DNA from 2 places in the Paenibacillus sp. 1781tsa1 genome. Region 1 is predicted to be linked to the other one. Evidence: riboswitches for the same ligand, from Rfam matches in the RefSeq annotation. Region 1 holds a riboswitch; the other holds the start of a gene.
The links. Region 1 has a riboswitch for glycine ahead of gcvT (glycine cleavage system aminomethyltransferase GcvT). Riboswitches for the same ligand answer to the same signal wherever they lie in the genome.

Region 1 (4,218 bases):
CCGGGTTCGATTCAAGCATGTATAATACAGATTGCCCTAATTCTCTTGCTTGATCTGTTGCAATTGGTGTCAGAATCCCGTGGTTGATTGCATTGTTCAGGAACAATACTTTACCTGGTTCAATAATCAGGTTGACCAGCGGTAGCAAGCCCAGATTCATCAGACCTTGTACTCCGGCAGACAATACTTTGCTAATCGCTTCTACAGCAGGCCCGATGCCCAGTAGAGCAATAATCCCCAAGATCCCGCCAATAATACCGGCTGAGAAGTTATTAACCAGCATTTCAAATCCAGCTTTAACTTTACCTTCAATGGATTTATCGAACTTTTTGATGATCCATGCTGCCAGTGGTCCGGCAATCATGGCGCCGAGGAACATCGGAATATCACTACCCACGATGACCCCGATGGTCATAATGGCACCTACGACACCACCACGCTGACCATGCACCATCGTACCCCCGGTGTAACCAATTAACAGTGGCAGCAAATATTTAATCATTGGATCGACTAGCTGTGCTAGTGTCCCGTTAGGGAACCAGCCTGTTGGAATGAACATGGCCGTAATTAATCCCCAGGCGATGAACGCTCCCATATTCGGCATGACCATACCACTCAGGAATCGGCCAAAACGCTGCACACCTACCCGTAGCCCACCTTTGGAATTGGACGATTGGTCCAAATTACTCATTGTATTATCCTCCTTGGATCAAGTGATTATGACTTATGAAAGGGGTATCATTTCTCCCCTGCTGTAATCCTAAGCGAGAATGCTCTCCTGTTCAATGAAATGAAAGCGTACTTTCGTCATGAACAATGATGACAACATTAGGTTATGTAATCGTTTTAACCGATGCATAATGGCTGAACCCATTGGTACACAAGGCTTTTCCTGCCTATGACTTTTGTCATTTCCAAAATCATTTTCCAACCTATAGTTTGGTCCAAGCAGGTGATTTACATCCCCAATCAGCTTCAATCCGCATTCCAAACCATTCTTGAAAAGCACAAAAAACCTGTGCAAGCATCCGGCTCACACAGGTCGAAACAATATGAAGCTTATTACATTTTGTTATAAAATATAAGTTAATAAGTACAAGTTCGTTGATACTATTCTTCCGTATGTTTACGATACGCGTCTGCATTCATCAATGTAGACAATGCTGCTGTCAGATCTCCTTCAACACGGATCTCAATCATCCAGCCTTCCTCGTAAGGAGAACTGTTCACAAGTTCAGGTGAGTCCTGCAACGAATCATTCACTGCAATAATTGAACCGGTGACGGGAGAGAACAAATCCGAGACCGTTTTGACCGATTCGATCGTTCCAATGCTGTCTTCTGCTTTTACATTGGATTCAAGGTCAGGCAATTCCACAAACACAATGTCACCCAGCTGATGCTGCGCGAACTCGGTAATGCCAATACGTACAGTATCCTCCCCTACGGTTTGCACCCATTCGTGCTCTTCACTGTACAGGAAATCACGTTTCAATTCGCTCATCGATATCCGCCTCGCTTTTCATTAATGAGTGCATGCGTTCTTTGACCTTTAACCTTTTTCCCAGAACATAGCGTATGATATTTTTGAATCAAATGTCAAGATACCTTACAATTTATTTACTGAGCACCTTAAAATCCTGTAACCGGATTTCACTCTTTCTTCATATACTGGTAAAAAATCAAATAGTAAGCGCAGTCTTTATAAATACACGAACAATAATATTAAAACCAAATCAAACATTCGGTTTTTAATCATTATCTATGATATCGTTCTTGACATCGGCAGTGGATTCACGTTTTAATGAGAGGAGTAAATGTGTTTATTGGACTATGTTATACCCGCGGATGAATGTAAAGGGAGAGATTACCCGTGACACCCGATTCGGGATGTACATGAGGTAACGCCGAAGGAGTAAACCACCGATAAGCGGGGGTGAATCTCTCAGGCAAAAGGACTTTTACGGGACGCAACTCTGGAGAGCATCTATTCGCCCTGAGCGGGCGTTATGATCACCCAAGGGGAAACCTGCTGCACAACTCAGCGGGGTAACTCTCAGGTACAAGGGACAGAGCCTTAGAATACAGCGTGCTACTTGGCATGCCGATTCTTTGGCCTGTCCTTTTCCTTTTTCCCAAAAAACGAAAAACAGGATTCAGATCGGCGCTGTCATAGCTGCCTTACCATACTTATCTACGAAAGATCTCTAGCTGAAAAATTTAAAAATACCCTGGTTCATTGATCCACGATTGTATATCCGGCCGGTTGACGGCTCATGACGAGGTGATTTGATGTCCAATTTGCTAAGAACACCACTCTTCCCCCTATATCAGCAATATGAAGGCGTACGGTGCATTGATTTTGGAGGCTGGGAGCTTCCGGTGCAATTTAGCGGAATCCAGAAAGAACATGAAGCGGTACGTGAGCGTGCTGGACTGTTTGATGTATCCCATATGGGCGAATTCACGGTACAGGGTGAGCAGGCTGAAGCTTTTTTGCAACAAATGACCACCAATGATGTAACCACGCTGGTCCCCGGTCAAGCCCAGTACACCTTGATGTGTTATCCAGATGGCGGTGTGGTCGATGACCTGCTCGTGTATAAGCTGGAAGATCAGCATTATATGCTCGTCGTTAACGCCTCCAATATCGACAAGGATTGGGCGTGGCTGCAAGAGCACTTGATCCCTGGCGTGAGCATGACCAACGATTCGGAGCAGACAGCGCTACTCGCCCTGCAAGGTCCACTGGCTGTAGATATTATCGGAAAAGTTACAGATACAGATGTATCGGCGATTGAACCGTTTCGTTTTGTGCAGGATGCCGAAGTCTGTGGAGCAAAATTGCTGTTGTCCCGTACCGGTTATACCGGCGAAGATGGCTTTGAACTATATGTTCCTGCAGATCAGGCCGCTGTGGTCTGGAATGGATTAATGCAAGCTGGTGAAGGTCACGGACTGGTGCCAACCGGACTTGGTGCCCGAGATACATTGCGCTTTGAAGCAAAGCTTCCCCTATACGGACAGGAATTGTCGGCAACCATCTCTCCACTCGAAGCTGGTGTTGGCATGTTTGTGAAGCTGAATGCCGGACCTTTTATCGGACATGAAGCCTTGTTACAGCAAAAAAATGACGGGCCTGCCCGCAAGCTGGTTGGCATCGAAGTCCTGGAACGCGGTATCCCTCGCCCCCACTATCCGATTTACGCCGAAGGCGTACAGATTGGCGAAGTGACAACAGGCACGCAATCACCTACATTGAAGCGTAATCTGGGGCTTGCCCTTATCGACAGCAAATACACTGCGCTCGGAACCCCGCTTGAGATTGAGATCCGAGGTAAGAAACTGAAAGCCGAGGTCGTAAAGACCCCTTTTCATAAACGGACACGAACGTCAAAGACACCTACTCAAGGAGCTGATCAAGCATGAGCAAGCACCGTTACATTCCCATGACCGAGCAGGATCAGAGCGCCATGCTCGCAACCATCGGTGTGGATTCGCTGGAGGAACTGTTCCAGGACATTCCCAAAGAGATTCGTTATCAGGGCGAGCTGCCCGTATCCTCGAAACTTGATGAATATGCACTGACACGTCACATGTCCAAGCAAGCTGGTGCCAACGCCAATTTCGAAACACACGCCAGCTTCCTCGGCGCAGGCATATACGATCATCATGTTCCTTCCGTCATCAATCACGTCATTTCCCGTTCCGAGTTCTACACTGCCTACACACCTTATCAGCCTGAGATCAGCCAAGGTGAACTACAGGCCATTTTCGAATTCCAGTCCTACATCTGTGAATTAACCGGTATGGCTGTGGCCAATGCCAGCATGTATGACGGAGCAACAGCCTTTGCAGAAGCAGGGAATCTGGTCGCAGCGGCAACTCGTCGCAAACAGCTCATCGTATCCCGCACCGTTCATCCGGAAGCCCGTCAGGTACTGCAGGCATATGCGCACGGACTCCGTCTGGAGATTGTCGAGATCGGATATAAGGATGGAGTCACGGACTGGGATGCCCTGCAAGCCGCCATATCGGACGATACCGCTGCTGTCATGATTCAGAGTCCAAACTTCTTTGGTGCCGTGGAAAATGTAAAGCAAGCTGCCGACCTCGTGCATGCGCACAAAGGCCTGCTCGTCGTAAGTGCTAACCCGCTATCGCTGGGTCTGCTGGAAGCCCCAGGCAAGCTGGGTGCCGACATCGTCGTTGGCGATGC
Region 2 (4,218 bases), 4.9 Mb from region 1:
AAGTGAAAGACAGGCTGAATGAATCAGCCCTGTCTCTCTCAGGTGGACAACAGCAGCGTCTATGTATCGCCCGCGCCCTGTCTGTTGATCCGCAGATTCTGCTGCTCGATGAGCCTGCATCTGCACTTGACCCGGTATCCACGGGTAAAGTTGAAGAATTGATTACCGAGCTCAAGAAGGAGCTGCGGATTGTTATTGTTACCCATAACATGCAGCAGGCAGCACGTATTTCGGATTATACAGCTTACTTCTATCTGGGAAGCATGATTGAGCACGGGGATACAGAGCATATCTTCACGAACCCGGACAATCGCTTGACCCAAGAATACATTATGGGTCGTTTTGGTTAATTGGATCATGGAGTGTCACATAGGGCAACAGACAGAGAAATGAAGAAATAAATAGAGACAAAAGAAGCACAATGCCTGGACGCTTGTTCGGGAGTTGTGCTTTTTTTAATTTATAATTTTAGTGGAATTTTCTGTATGCGGGATAAACATTATGCTACGATATTCAGTAATAAGAGAGCGTTTACACAACTTCGAAGGAGATGTTGATAATCACTACGAATCAGAGGTCTTATGACCACATGGCAACCGATATCATACAGAATTACACGATTGAAAAACCTGTCGTTTCTTATATTCGTCACAATGAGAACCTGACGTATCATGTCGTTGATGAAGCAAGCGGGCAGAAGTATCTGCTGCGTATCCATCAAGCTGCATATGCAAGTATGTCAGGCATTCAGCACACGCCTCCTGCACTGGAGGCAGAGATGAACCTGCTTCATGAGTTAAATGCAACGACAGCATTACGCGTACAACATCCGGTACGCAATGTATCGGGAGATTGGGTCACGTTATGGACAAGTGAAGCAGGTAAAGAAATCTGCTGTACAGTACTGGAGTGGATTGAGGGCAGGGACATCCAGCAGGGAGAACGCCTGACAACAGAGCAGATATATGATCTTGGTGCGCAACTACAGATGCTTCATCAGTATGGGCGTGTGCAGAATCAGACAGATCGAACAAAGGTACGGCCGACATATGGCAATATCCCTGAGAATTTGGTCATGCTAGGGCAGCTGGAGGAAGGTGTCCGATTGGGAATTTTTACAACGGAAGACTTCAATCTGCTTCGGGAGACGTTTGAGAACATTAACGAGCAGCTAGCAACGTACCCACAGCAGGCGGGGACATGGGGAATCATTCATGGGGATATTACTCGCAATAATCTGCTGATAACGGATCAGGGAATGTCCATGATTGATTTTTGTCTACACGGTTATGGTTATTATCTTTTCGATGCCGGAGGGGCAGCGCTTATGTTCAATCGGGAGGAACGTGACATATTCTTATCCGGATACACAAAAAAGATCGCACCACTGACGGATCGTGATATACGATTAATGGAAGGGTTCATGTTGATCTTTACACTTGGTTATTATGCTTTTCAGATGGCGAACGAGTCTAGGCACGAATGGATGAAAGATCGCATGCCGAAGCTATGTAGCAAGTATTGCAGACCATATGTACAGAACGAGAGTATCTTCTACGAACTGTGATTTATAATCCGGGTGTGCAGATCCTTAAGGGCTATGAATAGTGTAGCTCAAAGATATGGTTGCCTGAATACCCGAACAGTTTCGTGGACATTATCATAAATAGTAGTAAGCGCTTTATGAATTGAAGGAAAATGAAATAAGCTGTTTAAAAGTTCTTTTTATCGTATTAATGTGATGAAATCTGACAAAATATTCTGGTTTTCATCGGTTCAATCGAAAATGAAGGAAATACATCCAAAGATATCGTTAAGTTTGTTGACACTGATCTTCCGGTCGATTAATCTTAATGAAGAAGAATGAACAATTTCCATTACTGTTCTGACATACGCTCAGAATGGTTCCATACAGCGGATGATAACGAGCGGGAGAGACCTGAGTTAGCCGACCAAAATGGCTATTGTTCAGGCACCGAAGGAGCAAGCTGCTGCGCACCCAGCCCAGTGGTTAATCTCTCAGGTAAATGTACCATCGTTGGACGCAACTCTGGAGAGTGCGCGAACTGCGCCACCCAAGGGGTATATGATCAGTCAGTCCGGTGACTTGTCTGCAATTGCAGGCCATGCACCTTGTCGTGAGACACTGCTGAATCGTGAAACTCTCAGGTATCGAGGACAGAGAGAGGGCCTGAGGCCTTCTTCTGTCCTTTTTTGATGTCATCATTCAGTAATAAAGGAACATTATGGCATGGGATCTGGATGCAAATGACGAATACAATTGGAGGGTTATAAGGTGCGATTTAAAGATGTTTTCTCAATTATTGGTCCGTCGATGACGGGGCCTTCAAGTTCACATACAGCTGGAGCAGCAAGGCTGGGAAGAATCGCTCGTCAGTGGCTAGGTTGTACGCCTGAACGTGCCCGGCTGACACTATACGGTTCATTCGCTGATACGTATCAGGGGCACGGAACAGATCTGGCACTGATCGGTGGTCTTTTGGACTATGTCACAGACGATCCACGTATCCCGGATGCAGAGCAATACGCAGAGGAAGCGGGCATGGAGGTTGAGTTTTATACAAGCGGCCTGCCTGCTCCTCATCCCAATACGGTCAAAATTGAGTTGTGGCATGAAGGACGTACATGTTCCTTAATCGGTGCTTCTATTGGTGGTGGTAGTGTATCGGTGCATGCGATGAATGATTTTCGTGTTCAGATTAGTGGTGAGTTTCCGACACTCGTTCTGCGACATGCGGACAAAGCAGGAGTGCTCGCCTCGGTAACGTCCACGATCAGTTCATCCGGGGTTAACATCGGGTATATGCAGGTGGACCGGAAAGCCCGTGATGGCGAAGCGCTTACTGCGATGGAGATGGACGGCGTGCCGAATCCGGATATGCTCAAGCGTCTGAAGGAGCTGGATCATGTACTGGACATTCGTGTCATCGATTTGAAGAGAGGAGTTGATTCGGATGCGATTTAAACATTTACACGAACTGAATACGATCTGTACAGCGGAATCCAAAACGATTGCTCAACTGATGATCGAGGAGCAGGTTCAGGAGACCAATACACCGGAAGCGGATGTTGTGAAGCAGATGTCTGAATATTATCAGGTGATGAAGGAAGCGGTACGTAAAGGGTTAACGGAAGATACCACATCACGCAGTGGATTAACGGGTGGAGACGGTAAAAGAATGGCCGAGTACATTCGCAAGGGTGAGACTTGCTCTGGTGATGCTTCCGCACTTGCCATGGCGTATGCCCTGTGTGTATCTGAAGTGAATGCCTCCATGGGCCGGATTGTCGCAACACCAACAGCCGGTTCCTGCGGCATCATCCCTGGTGTGTTTATCAGCTCACAGGAGCGATTTGGCTGGACGGACGAACATCTGGTGAACGGGTTGTTCTGTGCAGGGGCGATTGGTTATGTCATTGCCAACAATTCATTTATCTCTGGTGCGGAAGGTGGCTGTCAGGCAGAAGTGGGTTCCGCGATCGGCATGGCTGCGGGTGCCATGGTTGAACTGCGTGGAGGTACACCGGAGCAGGTCGTTCATGCCGTAGGCCTGGCGTTAAAAAATACACTGGGCCTTATCTGCGATCCGGTCGCAGGCCTCGTTGAAATTCCGTGCATCGTCCGTAACGGACTGGGTGCCGTCACGGCACTGGCTGCGGCCGACATGGCATTGGCCGGAGTGCGTAGTGCCATTCCGTCAGATGAAGTCATTGACGTTATGCTGGAAGTAGGCAGTGCGATGCCGAGCCGCCACCGGGAGACGGCCCAAGGCGGACTGGCCCAGACACCAACTGGCCGCAAAATGATGCAGAAGCTGGCTAAACCGAAGGCAAAGCGTGCAGAGCCTGAGACGGAGTCCGCGACTGAAAATGAAAATGACGTAGAACCTAAGGCGTAATAGAATCGGTATGAATTAAATCTAACTTAACGCTATCTCATGTAGTCCTTAGTCTTGATTATTAAAGGTGATGCAGCGCTCTTTGCATGATACGAAAGGCCGATACAAACTCTTCCTGGTGAAGATTTGTATCGGCTATTTTTGTCTTTTACAACAAACAAAATAAAAACATATTGACGTTTTATATATCGTATTGATATATTAACAATTGTCATATATCAATACGATATATAAAAGAGCGAAACAAAACTAAAGGAGATGGTTAAAATGAAAGGAATTATCCGAACGAGTCTGCTGT

Region 2: linked by a shared signal. The riboswitch ahead of sdaAB (L-serine ammonia-lyase, iron-sulfur-dependent subunit beta) and the one ahead of gcvT (glycine cleavage system aminomethyltransferase GcvT) in region 1 are both predicted to bind glycine.

The regions. Positions count from the first base shown of each region.
Region 1 is NZ_JAMYWY010000001.1:5,378,534-5,382,751, forward strand. It holds gene NKT06_RS24200 (PTS mannitol transporter subunit IIBC) at 1-691, opposite strand, end outside; gene gcvH (glycine cleavage system protein GcvH) at 1,111-1,503, opposite strand; glycine riboswitch at 1,848-1,970, shown strand; glycine riboswitch at 1,974-2,074, shown strand; gene gcvT (glycine cleavage system aminomethyltransferase GcvT) at 2,292-3,428, shown strand; gene gcvPA (aminomethyl-transferring glycine dehydrogenase subunit GcvPA) at 3,425-4,218, shown strand, end outside.
Region 2 is NZ_JAMYWY010000001.1:507,594-511,811, forward strand. It holds gene pstB (phosphate ABC transporter ATP-binding protein PstB) at 1-350, shown strand, start outside; gene NKT06_RS02445 (phosphotransferase enzyme family protein) at 590-1,567, shown strand; glycine riboswitch at 1,920-2,044, shown strand; glycine riboswitch at 2,049-2,184, shown strand; gene sdaAB (L-serine ammonia-lyase, iron-sulfur-dependent subunit beta) at 2,297-2,986, shown strand; gene sdaAA (L-serine ammonia-lyase, iron-sulfur-dependent, subunit alpha) at 2,976-3,920, shown strand; gene NKT06_RS02460 (YhgE/Pip domain-containing protein) at 4,188-4,218, shown strand, end outside.